Regions from separate parts of the Micromonospora sp. WMMD558 genome, predicted to be linked through region 2. Evidence: predicted binding sites of a transcription regulator. Region 2 holds the regulator's gene; the other holds the start of a gene.

Region 1 (8,060 bases), 2.0 Mb from region 2:
TGGGGGCGCGGTGGATCTCCACCGCGGCCATGCCTTGGTCGGTCCACTCCACCGGGACCACCACGTCCGCGCCGATCGGCAGGGGCGCCCCGGCGGCGACGGAGAAGCAGGCCCCGGGGGTGAGCCGGACCGGGCGCCAGCTCGCGGCGCCCAGGTCACCGACCACGTTGAGCCGGACGGCGCGCCCGCCCGGCGAACCGGCCTGGGCCGGGACGTAGCCCACCCCCCGGCCACCACCGGCGATGTCCTCCCAGCGCGCCGCGTACCCGTCCACCGCGGCCTGGTCGAAGGCGGGATACGAGTGCGGCGCGACGACGTCCTCGGCGAGGACGTTGCCGTACGCCTGGGTGAGGTCGAGGTCGAGCGGAGGCAGCGCGCGTAACCTGCGCAGCACACTGCCCAGGTAGTCGGCGAGCGGCGTCAACTCGTTCGCGGCCGCCTCGGCGTCGGCCGTCGCGGTCATGTATTCGGACCGCCCGACGCGTCGGAGTTGACGAACTCGGCGAGCCACTTGCGGAACTCGGCACCCAGGTCGTCGCGCTCGACGGCGATCTGCACGACGGTCTGGAGGTAACCCAGCGGCATGCCGGTGTCGTAGCGGGTGCCCCGGTAGACGATCGCGTGGACCGGCACCCCCTCGGTGCGCAGCAGCTCCATCGCGTCGGTCAGCTGGATCTCGCCGCCGCTGCCCGGCTCGGTGCGGCGGATCGCGTCGAAGATCCGGCCGGGCAGGACGTAGCGCCCGAGCACGGCGAGGTTGCTCGGGGCGTCCTCCGGCTTGGGCTTCTCCACCATGCCGGTCACCTTGACGACCTCACCGATGTCGGTCAGCTCCGCCTCGGCCGGCTCGACGGACGCGATGCCGTACCGCGTGGTCTCGGCCGGGTCGACCTCGAAGAAGGCCAGCACGACGCCGCCGGTGCGGGCCTGCAGCTCCAGCATGGCCGGCAGCAGCGGCTCGGACTGCTTGACGAACTCGTCGCCGAGCAGCACCGCGAACGGCTGGTCGCCGACGTGGGACTCGGCGTACCCGACGGCGTGCCCGAGGCCGAGCTGTTCCGGCTGCCGGCAGGTGTAGATGGCGGCCAGTTCCTCGGTCCGCTTGACGGCGGCCAGCAGCTCCGGCTTCTTCGCGAGCCGTTCCTCCAGGTCGGGGCGGCGGTCGAAGTGGTCCACCATCGACGTCTTGCCCCGCCCGGTGATCAGCAGGACGTCGCTGAGGCCGGCCTGGGTGGCCTCCTCGACGATGTACTGCAGCACCGGCCGGTCGACCACCGGGAGCAGCTCCTTGGGCACGGCCTTGGTGGCCGGCAGGAACCTGGTGGCGAGTCCGGCGGCCGGGATGACGGCCTTGACCGCGCGGGAACGACCGGTCGCGGCGGCCGTCGTTGAGGGGTTCGCTGAGTGCTCCGACATGTCGCGAGACTATCGGCCACGGCTCTGCCGTGGCGGGTGAGGACCGGAAGACGCGCCGCCGCCGGGAGCGGGCGACCCCGGCTCGGGCGCGCCGTCGACGGCCGGCAGTTCACGGTGGGCACCAGCCCGGGGCAGGCCGTCGTCCGGGGTGACCGCGCCCGCCGGTACCGGGATCTCCCGGACCGGCGGGGCGGCGCGGGCCACGGCGGCGACCCGCCACGTGTCCCGCCCGCCGGCCTTCGCCGCGTACAGCGCCTCGTCGGCGGCGTCGAGCACCTGCTGGCCGGTGCTGCCGTGGTCCGGGTAGACGGCGACGCCGATGGAGACGGTCACCGGCACCAGGATCGGCGTGTCCGACCCGTCCACGGTGATCGGCGTACCCCGGATCGCGGTGCCGAGCCGCTCCGCCACGATGGTGGCGCCGCGGGCGTCGGTCTCCGGCAGCAGCACGACGAACTCCTCACCGCCCTGCCGGAAGGCGAGGTCCACCTCGCGGATCTCGTCGCGTACCCGGCGGGCGAACTCGGCGAGCACCGTGTCCCCGGCGGTGTGCCCGTAGGTGTCGTTGACGTGTTTGAACAGGTCCAGGTCGAGGGCGAGGACGCTGAGCATCCGGCCGAACCGGCTGGCCCGCTCCACCTCCCGGCGGATCGACTCCCGCAGGTAGCGGTAGTTCCACAGGCCGGTGAGCGGGTCGGTCAGCGACAGCCGCTGGGCCTCCTCGTGCACCCGCACGTTGTCCACCGCCACGGCCGCGTGGCCGGCGAAGGTGCGCAGCGTGACCAGGTCGTCGTCGTCGAACTCGTCGCCGCCGAGCCGGTCGTAGAGGGCCAGCACACCGAGCGCGGTCGCGGGCCCGTCCACGGCGGACCGGGCGGCCGCGCCGTCGGGACGCGCGACCCCGCCCTCCCCGGGGGCCGCGAACGGCACCGCGATGTACGTGCGGCAACGCGGCTCGCCCGGCGGTACGGCGGACGGCTCCACCCGGCCGCGTCGCGGCTCCCCGGTCACCGCGACCGCACCCACCACACCGCCGCCCAGCGGCACCCGCACCGGCCCGGGCGGGTCGTCGGGGCCGGCCAACCCCTCCGTGGCCTGCGCGACCAGCGACCCGCCCGCGTCCACCAGCAGTACCGCCCCGGCCCGGGCCCCGGTGGCGGCGATCGCGCTGTGCAGGATCACCCGCAGGATGCGTTGCAGGTCGTGGGTGCTGGCCAGGGTGTCGCCCAGCACGGCCAGGTGCCCGCGCAGCTGGTCCCGGCTGCTGGTCAGGGCGGCCACGTACGTGCCCGTCTCCCGGGTCATCCGGTTGAACGCCCCGGCCAGCCGCCCGAGTTCGTCGCGGCTGCGCACCGGCACCCGCGCGGTCAGATCGCCCCGGGCGACCCGGTCGACCGCGCCCGCCAACTCCACCAGCGGCCGGGTCGTGACCCGGGCCAGCCGCCACGCGGCGGCCACCGCCAGCAGGGCGGCGAGCAGCACGGCGGTGACCAGGGCGGCGTACAGGCCGGGCGGCTGGTCGCTGGGGACGGACAGCACCAGCGGTAGCGGCTGCCCCTCGGACGGGCCGACGCGGCGCACGTACCGGCCGTCGGCGGTGCCGACGACCCGTTCGCCGTCCAGCCCGCCGGCGGCGGCGAGCACCGCGTCGCGTACCCCGGCCGACTCGGTGGTGTGGCGGAGCCGGACCGGCGACTCGGGCCCGTCCAGCAACGTGACCGCCACCCCGGTGACCGCCGCGAGCCGCGCCACGAACGCCGGGTCGACCGGCTGCGCGGCGGTGACCGTGCCCAGCGGCGCCCCGGCCGCGTCCCGCAGGTCCACCCGGGCGGCGAGGGCCCGTGGCGGCCCGGCCGCCGGGACGCCGGCCGAGCAGTCCCGCCAGGGGGTCGGCGGGGCACCCGGGGTGGCGTGGACGACACCGCCCGCGACGTCGGCGACCAGCACGGCGGCGGCCAGCCCGCGGCTGACCACCTGACCGGCCGCGGCGGCGCGGTCCTCGGTGAGGGCCACCGCGTCGGCGGCGGCGCGGAGCTGCTGACAGAGGGCGTCCACCGACGTGCGTACGGCGGCGGCGGCCACGGCGAGCCGCTCGGTGGACCGGCTGCGGTCGACCGCCGCCACGGCCGACCCCACGAAGAACGCCCCGACCAGGACCGGGCCGAGCACCACCGTCAGGAAGGCTGCGGTCAGGCGCCCGCGCAGTGTCACTCGGTCCCCCCGGAACTTCGCCGGCCGATGCTTGCGATGCTGACACAGAGCCACCACATGACCAGCGTTGCGTCAGGAGTGTTGCGTGCCGGATTTTTCTGATGGAGCGGAAGTGACCCCTGATGCGAAGCGCGAGGCGCGGGCCGCGCTGCTCACCCGCCGCCGGACGCTGACCGATCCGGAGCTGATCGCCGCCGCCGGGCGCGTCCAGGCCGAGCTGGTGGCCCTGGTACGCCGGCTGCGCCCGCGCCGGATGACCGCGTACGTGCCGGTGGCCTCCGAGCCGGGTGGCCCGGACCTGCCGGCGGTGCTGCAGGCGGCGCTGCCGACGGGCGCCGAACTGCTGCTGCCGGTGCTACGCGACGACCTCGACCTGGACTGGGCGCCGTGGGCCGGGCCGGACGCGCTGGTGGCCGCCGGGCGGGGGATGCGGGAGCCGACCTGGCCCCGGCTGGGCGTGACCGCCGTGGCCGAGGCCGAGCTGGTGGTGGTGCCGGCGCTGGCGGTGGACCGGCGGGGCGTGCGGCTGGGCCGGGGCGGCGGCTCGTACGACCGCGCTCTCGCCCGCGTCCCGTCGACCGCGTTGACCGTGGTGCCACTGCACGACGGCGAACTGGTCGACGAGTTGCCCGCCGAGGCGCACGACCGCCCGGTCCGCGCGGTGGTCACCCCGGTCGGCGGCCTGCGTACGCTGGACGCCGCCCCGCCGGCGTGACCGGGCGCGGGCGGGTGTCGCGCCCCACACTTCCGCTGGACGAATCCGGGGCGATGACGCACCATTGGCACTCGAAGACGTCGAGTGCCAACCGGCCGCGCCAGAACCGGAGGAGAACGTGCCCACGTACCAGTACGCCTGCACCGCGTGCGGTCACCAGCTCGAGGCGGTGCAGTCCTTCTCTGACGAGCCGTTGACCGAGTGCCCGACGTGCGAGGGTCGGCTGCGGAAGCTGTTCAACTCCGTCGGCATCGTGTTCAAGGGCTCGGGCTTCTACCGCACCGACTCCCGCTCGTCCGGCTCCGACCCGGGCAGCGGCACCTCCGCCAGCAAGCCCGCCGCGGGCAGCGACTCGGGCTCGTCGTCCAGCTCGTCCACGTCCACGTCGACGTCCTCGTCGTCGAACGGCTCCTCCGGCAGCACCACCAAGGCCCCGGCCGCGAGCAGCGCCAGCTCCTCCTGAGATGTAAGGAAGGGCCCCCTGTTAACGCCTCGCGTTGTACAGGGGGCCCTTCTTAACGCCTGACGGTCAGTCCCAGTGCGGCGGGCGCTGCTCCAGCAGCCAGTCGTCGTTGCCGCCGGAGCGCTCGCCCCAGCCGCGGTCCGTGTCGTCGGTGGTCTGCTCGGGCAGCATCACGAAGTCGTCGTCGCTCAGGTCGACGAGCCGGTCGTCGTCGCCGCGCGTCGCGGGGTCCTCGGTGCTCACGAGCGGCAAGACTAGCGCAGCGGGGTGTCCCCGCCGGTGCGCCGACCCGGAGGCCGGGCCCGTGCACGATCCGGAGGCGGGGGCCCGTGCGCCCAGACCCAAAGGCCAGGCCCCCGTGCGCCGACCCGGAGGCCGGGCCCCGTGCACGATCCGGAGGGCGACGGCGCGCGGCGGTGCGCCGGCCGGGCCGTACGGCGTCCGTGTGCCGATCCGGGGGCGACCGCGCGCGCCGGGCGTCGGACGGCCGGTGCGTTGGTAGCGTCGGACGGCGTGACGACCCCCGGCAGCTCCCCGGACGACTACTGGCGGCGGCCCGGCCCGGGCGCCGACGGTCCGCCCCCGGACCAGACCGGCCCGGCACCGCAGCAGCCGGCACCGGCCGGCGGGTACGCCGGTCCCCCGCCCACCACCCCGCCCCCGAGCGGCTGGCGGCCGCCCCTGCACGTGCAGCCACCACCGCCCCGGCGGCTGCCCCCGCAGGACATGGCCGAGCTCGACCTCGCCGAGCAGCGGGCGCAGCGACTCACCTGGGCGGTGGGTGCCGTGGCCGGGGTGCTGCTCCTGGTGCTGATGTGCCTGCTCTGCTCGCGGCTGGTCCTCTGACGCCACGTCGGCGTGCCGGGTCCGCGGGCGGAGCCGTGTCAGCGCGTGCCAGGTCCGGGCGGAGCCGTGTCAGCGCGTGCCGGGTGCGAGGGGCGTCAGAGCGTGTTGCCCCAGACGGCCTCGGCGCCGCTGTGCCCGGTGAGGTAGACGTACACGAGGCTCGCGCCGGCCAGCACGACCACCACCACCGACAGCGCCGGCGTCACCCAGAACGGTAGTTTCGGGACGCGCGGGTGGCCGCTGGTCACCACGAGCAGCACGACGGCGGCGATGGCCAGCGGCAGCACGTACCGGAACGTGAGGTCGCCGTACCGGGAGTGCTCGAAGATCTGGTCGACGATCGGCCCCTGGAGCCCGCGGGCCACGAACACGTCGGTCAACTCCTCGCCGGATTGCACCGCCACCCACGCGGTGATCGGCGCCGCCACCGCCAGCAGCACGATCGCCCAGTCGATGCGGGACCGGAACCGGGGCAGCGCCACGTACGCGATCGACAGCAGCGCGAGCAGGGGTACGAACACGACCACCGCGTGCACCACCAGCGCATGCGCCGGTAGACCCAGGATCTCCTTGAACATCGGCACCTCCGGCAGGGAGCGATCGCGGGACGCCAGCCTACGGTGCACCGGTCCGCCCGCCCAGGACTCTCACCGGGGCTACACGCGCGCCTCGTCCGACCGGTTCACAGTGTTTCCGGAAACTTCCCGGCTGTGGTCGGGGCCACCCGGCTCCGGGCTCGGTTGTCGACTCACCTGCCGCGTGCTGTCATTGGCACATGTCCGCTGGTGAGGAGCTGCTCCGGTCGAAGGGCCTTCGGGTCACCCGGCCGCGCCTCGCCGTCCTCGACGTGCTCGCCGCCGGCGGCCACCTGGAGGTGGACGAGATCACCCGGCGGGTCCGGGAGCGCCTCGACTCCGTCTCCACCCAGGCGGTGTACGACGTGCTGGGTGCGCTGTCCCGGGCCGGGCTGTCCCGCCGGATCGAGCCCGCCGGCAGCCCCGCCCGCTACGAGGCGCGCGTCGGCGACAACCACCACCACGTGGTCTGCCGGGGCTGCGGCGAGATCGCCGACGTCGACTGCACCGTCGGCAGCGCCCCCTGCCTCGACCCGCACACCGCCCACGGCTTCGAGGTGGACGAGGCGGAAGTGACCTTCTGGGGTCTCTGCCCCTCCTGCCAGGCCCGGCGCTCCGCGGACGAGTGACCGCACGCCCGGCCGGGCGCTCCCGGTCGTGGCACTCTTGATCCGTGGACTCCGACGACGTAGGCCTCTTCGGCCCGGGTTCGGTCACCTGGAAGGTGCACGAGGAGCCGGTCCTGATCGTCGCCGGCCTGCGCTCGCTCTACCTGCAGGCCCTGCACCCGAGGGCGATGGCCGGGGTGGCGCAGAACAGCAACTACCGCTCGGACGCCTGGGGCCGCCTGGTCCGCACCGCCACCTACGTGGGGACCACGATCTACGGCACGACCGCCGAGGCGGAGGAGGCCGGGCGGCGGCTGCGCCGACTGCACGACCGGATGCGCGCCACCGACCCGCTGACCGGTGAGGAGTTCCGGATCGACGACCCCGACCTGCTGCGGTGGGTGCACGTCACCGAGGTGGAGTCGTTCCTCGACACCGCACGCCGGGCCGGGGTGCCGTTGAGCGCCGGGGAGATCGACGGGTACTACACCGAGCAGCGGCGGGCGGCCGCCCTGGTGGGGCTTGCCCCGGAGACCGTTCCGGGGACGGCGGCCGAGGTGGCCGCGTATTACCGCACGGTCCGGCCCGAGCTGCGGATGACCCGCGAGGCGGCCGAGACCGCCTTGTTCCTCACCGCCCCGCCGCTGCCGTGGAAGCTCAGCCTGCCGGCCCGGCTCGGGCTCACCCTGGGGCCGCCCCGCTGGGCGTACCTCGGCATCGCCGGGACGGCGCTCGCGCTGTTGCCGGCCTGGGCCCGGCGGATGTACGGCGGGCTGGGCCTGCCGACCACCGCGCTCTCCGCCGACCTGACCGTACGCGCGCTGCGGCTGGCGTTGGCGGCGGTGCCCCGCCGGTGGCGGGAGGGGCCGATGCCGCAGGCCGCCAGGGAGCGGGCCGCCCGGCTGGCCGGCGCACCGCTGCCGGGCTGATCCGCTGCCCGGTCCGGGGCGGCCTGGGCCGGCCGGACGGGGTCGCGAGCACGGGGACGGCCGGCTCGGCACGTCCCCGACTCGGGATGCGGCAGACCGCGGGCTTCCCGAAGCCGGGACACCGCACTTCGCCGTGACCCGCGACAGGCCCCGCCGTTGACGGCGCCCCGACCCGCGGCGGGGCGTCAGGACTGGCCGACGCCGCTCTCGACGGCGGCCCAGGGGTCCTTGCCCGGCGTCTCCGCCCCGACCGGGCAGGTGCGTCGGTAGTCGCACCAGCCGCAGCGCGGCCCCGGC
Region 2 (8,060 bases):
GAAGCAGAGCAAAGGGAACGCGGCGGAGGGTGGGGCCGGGCCGTCCGGCCCGGTGGCGGGCGGGGATCCGGTCGCCGGTGGCCTACCAGCGGTCGAGGCGGGCGGACAGCACCGCCAGGGCCGCCACCCCGGCCGTCGAGGTGCGCAGCACCGACGGGCCCAGCCGCACCGGCCGGGCACCGGCCTCCGCGAAGGCGTCCAGCTCGCGGTCGGCGATGCCCCCCTCCGGCCCGACCACCAGCACGATCTCACCGGTCGCCGGCAACGCGACCGTCGTCAGCCGCTCCTCGGCTCCCTCATGGAGGACGAACGCGGCGGCGGCACCGCCGAGCCGGCGGCCCACCTGCGTCGTCGACTCGTCCGGCGATCCGGCCACCACCGGCAGCCAGGGCCGGCGGGCCTGCTTGGCCGCCTCCCGGGCGGTCGTCACCCACTTCTCCCGGGCCCGTACGCCCCGGTCACCGCGCCAGAGGACGATCGAGCGTTCGGCCGCCCAGGGCACGATCTCGTCCACGCCGACCTCGGTCATCGCCTGCACGGCCAGCTCGCCCCGGTCCCCCTTGGCGATGCCCTGCACCACGACCAGGCGGGGGACCGGCGCGTCCGCGTACCCCCGGGAGGTGATCTCGAGGTCGAGCGTGTCCTTGCCGACGGCGCCGACCACCGCGGCGGCCGTGCTGCCCCGCCCGTCGGCGAGCAGCAGTCGCTCGCCGGGCCGGAGCCGCTGCACGGTGGCGGCGTGGCGCCCCTCGGGGCCGTCCAGGGTCATCCGGTCGGCGGTGGGCAGCGAGTCGACCAGGAACAGCGGCGCGGACACGATCACCAGGCTAGCGGCCCGGCCGGTCGCCGGGCCGCGGACGGTCAGGCGTGGCCGTTGAAGGCGTCCCGCATCCGGGAGAAGAAGCCACCCTGCTTGGTCAGCTCGGCGACCTCCTCGCCCCGGGTGCGGGCGAACTCGCGCAGCATCTTCTCCTGCTCGGCGTCGAGCTTGGTCGGGGTCCGCACGTCGAGGTGGACGTAGAGGTCACCGCGACCGGTGCCGCGCAGGTGCGGTACGCCGCGGGCGCGTAGCCGCAGCGTGCTGCCCGGCTGGGTGCCGGGCTTGACGTCCACCGGCTCCTCGCTGTCGAGTGTCTTGATGGTCAGCCGGGTGCCCAGGGCGGCCGCCGTCATCGGGACGGTGACCCGGCAGTGCAGGTCGTCGCCCTTGCGGGAGAAGACGTCGTGGGGACGCTCGTGGATCTCCACGTAGAGGTCGCCGGCCGTGCCGCCGCCCGGGCCGACCTCGCCCTGCTGCGCCAGCCGGATCCGCATGCCGTCCTCGACGCCCGCCGGGATCTTGACGGTGAGCGAGCGGCGGGTGCGCACCCGGCCGTCACCGGCGCAGGTCGGGCAGGGGTGCGGGATCGTGGTGCCGTAGCCCTGGCAGACGGTGCAGGGCCGGGCGGAGACCACCTGGCCGAGGAAGGTGCGCTGCACCGACTGCACCTCGCCGCGGCCGCCGCACGCCTCGCAGGTGGCCAGGTGGGTGCCGGCGGCGGTGCCGGCGCCGGCGCAGGTGGTGCACAGCACGGCGGTGTCGACCGTGATCGGGGCCTCGACGCCGAACGCCGTCTCGTGCAGGTCCAGCTCGAGGCGCAGGATCGCGTCAGCCCCGGGCCGGGTACGCGGGCGCGGGCCGCGGGCACCACCGGCGGCGCCCCCGAAGAACGCGTCCATGATGTCCTGGAAGCCGACGAACGGGCCGGTGCCGCCGGGGCCACCCGGACCGCCGGCACCCCCGCCACCGGGTGCGAGCGGGTCACCGCCGAGGTCGACGATCTGCCGCTTCCGGTCGTCGGAGAGGACCTCGTACGCGGCGTTGATGTCCTTGAACTTCTCCTGCGCCTCCGGATCCGGATTGACGTCCGGGTGGTACTGACGCGCCAGCTTGCGGTACGCGCGCTTGATCTCGTCGTCGGAGGCGTCCCGGCTCACACCGAGGATGCCGTAGTAGTCCCTGGCCACTGCGTTCCGTGTCCTCATGTTCGTCTCGCGTTGCGCCGGCCGCCGGCCGGAGCGGCCGGACGGTACTGCCTAGTTCTGGGCCAGCAGGTCGCCCACGTAGCGTGCCACGGCCCGCACCGTGGCGATGGTGCCGGGGTAGTCCATCCGGGTCGGCCCCAACACGCCGAGGCCGCCGACGATGGTGGCCCCCGGGCCGTAGCCGGTGCTCACCACCGACGTCGAGCGGAGATTGTCGATCTCGTTCTCGTCGCCGATGCGGACCCGCATCGTGCTCGGCTCGACCTCCCCGATGAGCTTGAGGAGCACGACCTCCTCCTCCAGCGCTTCCAGGATGGGGCGCAGCGACCCCTGGAAGTCGAGCAGGCCGCCCCGGGTGAGGTTGGCGGTGCCGGCCAGCGCGATGCGCTCCTCGTGCCGCTCGACCAGCGTCTCCAGCAGCACGGTGGAGAGCGTGGCCATGGCCGGGCGCAGCTCGGCCGAGGCCTCGTCGACCAGCGCCTGCACCAGCGGCGGCGTCTCGGACAGCCGGGTGCCGACCAGCTTCTCGTTGACAAGCCGGCGCAGGTCGGTGACGTCGTCGGCGGGGATCGGCCCCGGCATCTCGACGAGGCGCTGCTCGACCCGCCCGGTGTCGGCGATCATGACGAGCATCAGCCGGGTGGTGGAGATGGGCACCAGCTCCAGGTGGCGCACGGAGGAGCGGGCCAGGCTCGGGTACTGCACGACGGCGACCTGCCGGGTCAGCTGCGCCAGCAGCCGTACCGTGCGGTGCACCACGTCGTCCAGGTCGACCGCGCCGAGCAGGAAGCGCTCGATGGCCCGGCGCTCGGCGGGGCTGAGCGGCTTGACCCGGGACAGCCGGTCCACGAAGAGCCGGTAGCCGCGGTCGGTGGGCACGCGGCCGGCGCTGGTGTGCGGCTGCCGGATGTAGCCCTCCTCCTCGAGGACGGCCATGTCGTTGCGGACGGTCGCCGGGGAGACCCCGAGCTGGTGACGCTCGACCAGCGCCTTGCTGCCGACCGGCTCCTGCGTGGCGACGTAGTCCTCGACGATCGCGCGCAGTACCGCGAGCTTGCGGTCGTCGAGACCCATGTGCCCACCTCCTGTCGCGCGTCGGCCGCCGGCTGCCCGGCGCCATCCTGGCACTCGACTGTAGCGAGTGCCAGTCTACGTCGGCACCGCCCGCGCCGCGATGATCAACGGCCGGCGGATGACGCGTCCCGGACGGCGGCGGATTCGCCAGGGCCGTTCATCCGGACATCGGGGACGGTTCTGCTCTGGTGCCCCGTTGTGCGCTCCCCCTACCGTGATCCTCATGACTGAACCACCTCGCCCTCCCGGAGCGGGAGAGCCGGACCCGACCGTCCCCGGCTCCGACGAGCCGACCACACCACTGTCCGGGGCACCGGGCCCGGGCGGCTATCCCCCGCCCGGCGGCTATCCGCCGCCCACCGGTGACGTTCCGCCGTCGGGCGGCTACCCTCCGCCCGGCGGTTATCCCCCACCCGGCGGCTACCCACCGCCTGGCCCGGGCTACCCGACCGGCGGCGCCTACGGCGCCCCCGCCGGCTACGCGAACAACGAGGACAAGACCTGGGCGTTGATCGCGCACTTCGGCGGCGCGCTCGGGATGCTCGTCGGTGGCGGTGTCTTCGGCTGGGTGGCCCCGCTGGTCGCCCTGATGGCCCGCGGTAACCAGTCGCCGACCGTACGGGCCCACGCGCTCGCCGCGCTGAACTTCCAGATCATCTGGTCGGTGATCGCGCTGGTGGGCTGGATCTTCACCTGCATCATCGTCGGCTTCTTCGTCGGCGTGGCCGCGACGATCATCGGCATCGTCTTCGGCGCGATCGCCGGGGTCAAGGCCAACGAGGGCACGCTGTACCGCTACCCGATGTCGGCGAGCTTCATCAAGTGAGCACCGACCGGCCGCTCCCCCCGGCCGGTCGGCGCCACCCGGGGCCGACGTGCCCGGCCCCGGCCGGTCGGCGCCACTCGGGGCCGACGTGCCCGGCCCCGAGCCGGTCCGTGCCGGTCAGGGAAGCAGGTCGCGCACGACGGCGTCGGCCAGCAGCCGGCCGCGCAGGGTGAGCACGGCCCGGCCGGCGGCGTGGTCGGCGTCGGCCAGCAGGCCGGCCGCCCGCGCGCGCTCGGCGCCGGCGCGGCCGGCCGGGTCCAGCACGTCCAGCGGCAGGCCGGAGGCGAGCCGCAGGCGCAGCATGACGTCCTCCATGTGCGCCTCGTCGCGGGTCAGCACCTCCCGCGCCAGGCCGGGTGACTCCCCCGCGGCGAGGCGCTTCGCGTACGCCGTGGGGTGCTTGACGTTCCACCAGCGCACGCCGCCGACGTGGCTGTGCGCCCCCGGGCCGAGGCCCCACCAGTCCCCGCCGGTCCAGTACAGCAGGTTGTGCCGGCACCGGGCGGCCGGCGTCCGCGCCCAGTTGGACACCTCGTACCAGGAGAAACCGGCGGCGTCGAGGGCGGCCTCCGCGGCCAGGTAGCGGTCCGCGGCGACGTCGTCGGAGGGGTACGCCAGCTCGCCGCGCCGCATCCGGGCGGCGAGCCGGGTGCCCTCCTCGACGATCAGGGCGTACGCGCTGACGTGGTCCACGCCGGCGGCGACCACCTGGTCGAGCGTGGCGGCGAAGTCCTCCGCGCCCTCCCCCGGCGTGCCGTAGATCAGGTCCAGGTTGACGTGCTCGAACCCGGCGTCGCGGGCCTCCCGCGCGGCGGCTACGGCCCGGCCGGCGCTGTGCCGCCGGTCCAGGATCGCCAGCACCCCGGGCGAGGCGGACTGCATGCCCAGCGAGATGCGGGTGTAGCCGGCCGCCCGCAGGGCCGCCAACGACTCCGGCGTGACCGACTCGGGGTTGGCCTCGGTGGTGACCTCGGCGTCGACGGCCAGCCCGAACGTGCGGTCGACGCCGTCGAGGATCCGGGCCAGGTCGTCGGCGGGGAGCAGGGTCGGCGTACCGCCGCCGACGAAGACCGTGTCGACCCGGGGCGGCGGGTTGTCGCGCAGCACCCGGGCCGCGAGGGCCAGCTCGGCCAGCACGGTGTCCGCGTACTCCTCGCGGCCGGCGCCGCCGCCGAGCTCCGTGGCCGTGTACGTGTTGAAGTCGCAGTAGCCGCAGCGGCTGGCGCAGAAGGGGACGTGCACGTACACGCCGAAACCGCGCGCGCCGACCGAGGTCAGGGCGGTGGTGGGCAGCGAACCGTCGGCGGGGACGGTCTCACCTTCTGGAAGGACGCCGGGCATGGCCACTAGTCTGCCCGGCATGACCTCTCCAGACGCGCTCGTGCGGGTCGCCACGGCCCGCGGGGTGACCACCCTCACCCTGGACAGCCCGCACAACCGCAACGCGCTCTCCACGTCGCTGATGACCCAGCTGCTCGACGGCCTCGCCGCCGCGGTGGCGGACGACGCCGTCCGCGTGGTCGTGCTGGACCACACCGGGCCGGTCTTCTGCGCCGGCGCCGACCTGAAGGAGACCGCCGCCGCGTACGCCAGCGGGACGGTGCCGGCCGGGATGCTGGGTGACGTGCTCGCGGCGGTCTGGGAGTGCCCGAAGCCGGTGGTGGCGCGGGTCGCCGGGCCCGCCCGCGCCGGCGGCCTGGGGTTGATCGCGGCGGCCGACCTGGCGGTGTGCGCGCAGGAGGCGACGTTCGCGTTCACCGAGGTCCGGATCGGGGTGATCCCGGCGGTGATCTCCGCGACCGTGCTGCCCCGGCTGCACCCGCGCGCCGCGGCCGAGCTGTACCTCACCGGGGACACCTTCGACGGGCGGCGGGCCGCCGAGATCGGCCTGGTGACGGCCGCCGTGCCGGCGGCGGAGCTGGACGACGCGGTGGCGGGCTACTGCGACTCGCTGGTCCGGGGCGCGCCGGGCGCCCTGGCCGGGGCCAAGGCGCTGCTGCGCCGCCCGGCCGCCGCGGACCTGCGCGCCGAGATCGCCGACCTGGCCGCGCTGTCGACCGGCTACTTCCTGTCCGACGAGGGGCGGGAGGGTGTGCTGGCGTTCCGGGAGAAGCGGCCGGCGAGCTGGGTACCGGTCGAGTAGCTGGTTTCCGCGCGCGGTGACGCGGGAAGGCCCCGTCCGCCCCTCGCCCGGCTGACCTGCGGTTTCCGCGCCCGCCACGGCGGCACGACCGTCGCGGCCACGCCCGGCGGAGCCGTCCGGAACCGGTCGGACGACCCGAGGGGCGCGACGGGGGACGTACGCTTGTCGAACTGTCAGACTGGGGGTGCAGGTGCGAACTCGGGCAGTCGTCGCGGGTGGTGTGGTCCTCGTTCTCGTCGCCGTGGTCGGGCTGTTCATCGTCCTCCGGCAGTTCGGCGACCGGCTCAGGCTGCCGCTCTCCGCGCGGACGTGCACGGTGCAGGCGGACGGCGAGGTGGCCCTGGACGCCGATCAGATGGCGAACGCGGCGACCATCGCGGCCATCGGCATCCAGCGCGGGATGCCGGACCGGGCCGTCGTGGTGGCGCTCGCCACCGCGTACCAGGAGTCGGGCCTGCGCAACCTGGCCGGCGGCGACCGCGACTCGGTGGGCCTGTTCCAGCAGCGGCCGAGCCAGGGCTGGGGCACGCCGACGCAGATCCGCGACCCGCGGTACGCCGCCAACAAGTTCTACGCGGCCCTGGCCAAGGTGCGCGGCTGGGAGCGGATGCGGGTCACCGACGCCGCGCAGAAGGTGCAACGGTCGGCGTTCCCCGAGGCGTACCAGAAGTGGGCCGACGAGTCGGAGGTGCTGACCCGCGCGCTGCTCGCGCACGCGACCGGCGCGGTCGCCTGCACGGTCGGCGACAATCCGCTGCGCCGGGGCGCGGCGGCGACCGCCGCCCTGACCCAGGGCCTGACGCTCGATTGGGGGCTCGCCACGACGGCCGCCGCGGTCAGCCTGACCGGCCTCACGCTCACGCCCGACGACGAGCGCGGCGGCTGGCGGTACGCGCACTGGCTCGTGTCGCACGCCGAGGACAACGGCGTGCGGCTGGTCCGCTTCGGCGACCGGCAGTGGACCGCCGAGAAGGGCACCTGGGACCGGGTGACGGGCACGGAACCGACCGCCCGCGTGGTGGCGGAGGTCTTCGCCGCGACCTGAGCCGGCGGCGGCGCGGGCGCGGCCTCAGCCGGCGGCGGTGACGCGGCGGCGGACCTTCTCCCGGATCCACGACGGCAGGTCCTCCGCGTCGAGCAGCCGGGGCAGCAGCTCCGGCTGCAGGTTCAACGCCCGGAACACCTCGCCGATCGTCACCCCGTGCGCGGGCCGGTCCACCACCTGGACCGGGTCCCCCGCGCCGATCTCACCCTCGCGGAGCACCCGCAGGTACGCACCCGGGCGGGCGCGCACGGTGAACCGCTTGATCAGATCCGGTACGCCCCAGAACCCGGCGAACGTGGTGCACGGCGTGCGCGGCATCGTCACCTGGAGCACCACCGACCCGATCGACCACTGCTCGCCGATCACCGCGCCGGTCACGTCGACGGCGTGGGTGGTCAGGTTCTCGCCGAAGGCGCCCGGACCGATCCGCCGGTCCAGCTCGGCCGCCCACCAGGCGGCGTCCTCCTCGGCGTACGCGTACACCGCCTTGTCCGGGCCGCCGTGGTGGGCGCGCTCCCCGATGAAGTCACCGGCGAGCCCTTCCGCGCCGACGCGCACCGGGCCGGGTGCCGGGCGCTTGTCGATGCCGCTGCGGCCGCTCGCGTCGCCCGCCCACTGCGCCTCGGTCACGATGCCGAGGTTCACCGCTGCCACCCTGCCCGTCATGGCGCCCAGCCTAATCGTCCGCACCGGCGGGGGCGTCAGCCCTTGACGGCGCCGGCGACCAGGCCGGAGACCATCCGACGCTGCACCAGCAGGAAGAAGACGATCACCGGCAGGGTGAAGATCGTGGAGGCGGCCATCACCGGGCCCCACGCGGTGTCGTCCCGGCCGAAGAAGAACGTCATCGCCACCGGCAGCGTGTAGCGGTCCTGGTCGTTGATGAACGTCAACGCGAAGATCAGCTCGTTCCAGGCGGTGATGAACGAGAAGATGCTGGTGGCCAC

Evidence for each region. Region 2 encodes HrcA, which represses chaperone genes, less so after heat shock. Its sites were predicted from a motif close to GGTTNGCACNCTCNNNNNGAGNGTGCNAACC; they were not measured.
Region 1: the regulator HrcA is predicted to act here: its motif matches at 4,405-4,435, upstream of ACN26Y_RS04280 (FmdB family zinc ribbon protein).

Annotation. Positions count from the first base shown of each region.
Region 1 is NZ_CP186061.1:893,994-902,053, forward strand. Features, by position in the region: gene glp (gephyrin-like molybdotransferase Glp) at 1-463, opposite strand, end outside; gene ACN26Y_RS04265 (UTP--glucose-1-phosphate uridylyltransferase) at 460-1,416, opposite strand; gene ACN26Y_RS04270 (GGDEF domain-containing protein) at 1,426-3,627, opposite strand; gene ACN26Y_RS04275 (5-formyltetrahydrofolate cyclo-ligase) at 3,713-4,342, shown strand; gene ACN26Y_RS04280 (FmdB family zinc ribbon protein) at 4,461-4,805, shown strand; gene ACN26Y_RS04285 (hypothetical protein) at 4,872-5,048, opposite strand; gene ACN26Y_RS04290 (hypothetical protein) at 5,319-5,651, shown strand; gene ACN26Y_RS04295 (DUF2231 domain-containing protein) at 5,747-6,229, opposite strand; gene ACN26Y_RS04300 (Fur family transcriptional regulator) at 6,427-6,855, shown strand; gene ACN26Y_RS04305 (oxygenase MpaB family protein) at 6,900-7,763, shown strand; gene ACN26Y_RS04310 (RecB family exonuclease) at 7,949-8,060, opposite strand, start outside.
Region 2 is NZ_CP186061.1:2,903,870-2,911,929, reverse strand. Features, by position in the region: gene ACN26Y_RS14170 (16S rRNA (uracil(1498)-N(3))-methyltransferase) at 83-817, opposite strand; gene dnaJ (molecular chaperone DnaJ) at 862-2,007, opposite strand; gene hrcA (heat-inducible transcriptional repressor HrcA) at 2,077-3,099, opposite strand; gene ACN26Y_RS14155 (DUF4870 domain-containing protein) at 3,323-3,925, shown strand; gene hemW (radical SAM family heme chaperone HemW) at 4,043-5,266, opposite strand; gene ACN26Y_RS14145 (enoyl-CoA hydratase family protein) at 5,286-6,068, shown strand; gene ACN26Y_RS14140 (hypothetical protein) at 6,253-7,113, shown strand; gene ACN26Y_RS14135 (MOSC domain-containing protein) at 7,138-7,779, opposite strand; gene ACN26Y_RS14130 (carbohydrate ABC transporter permease) at 7,815-8,060, opposite strand, start outside.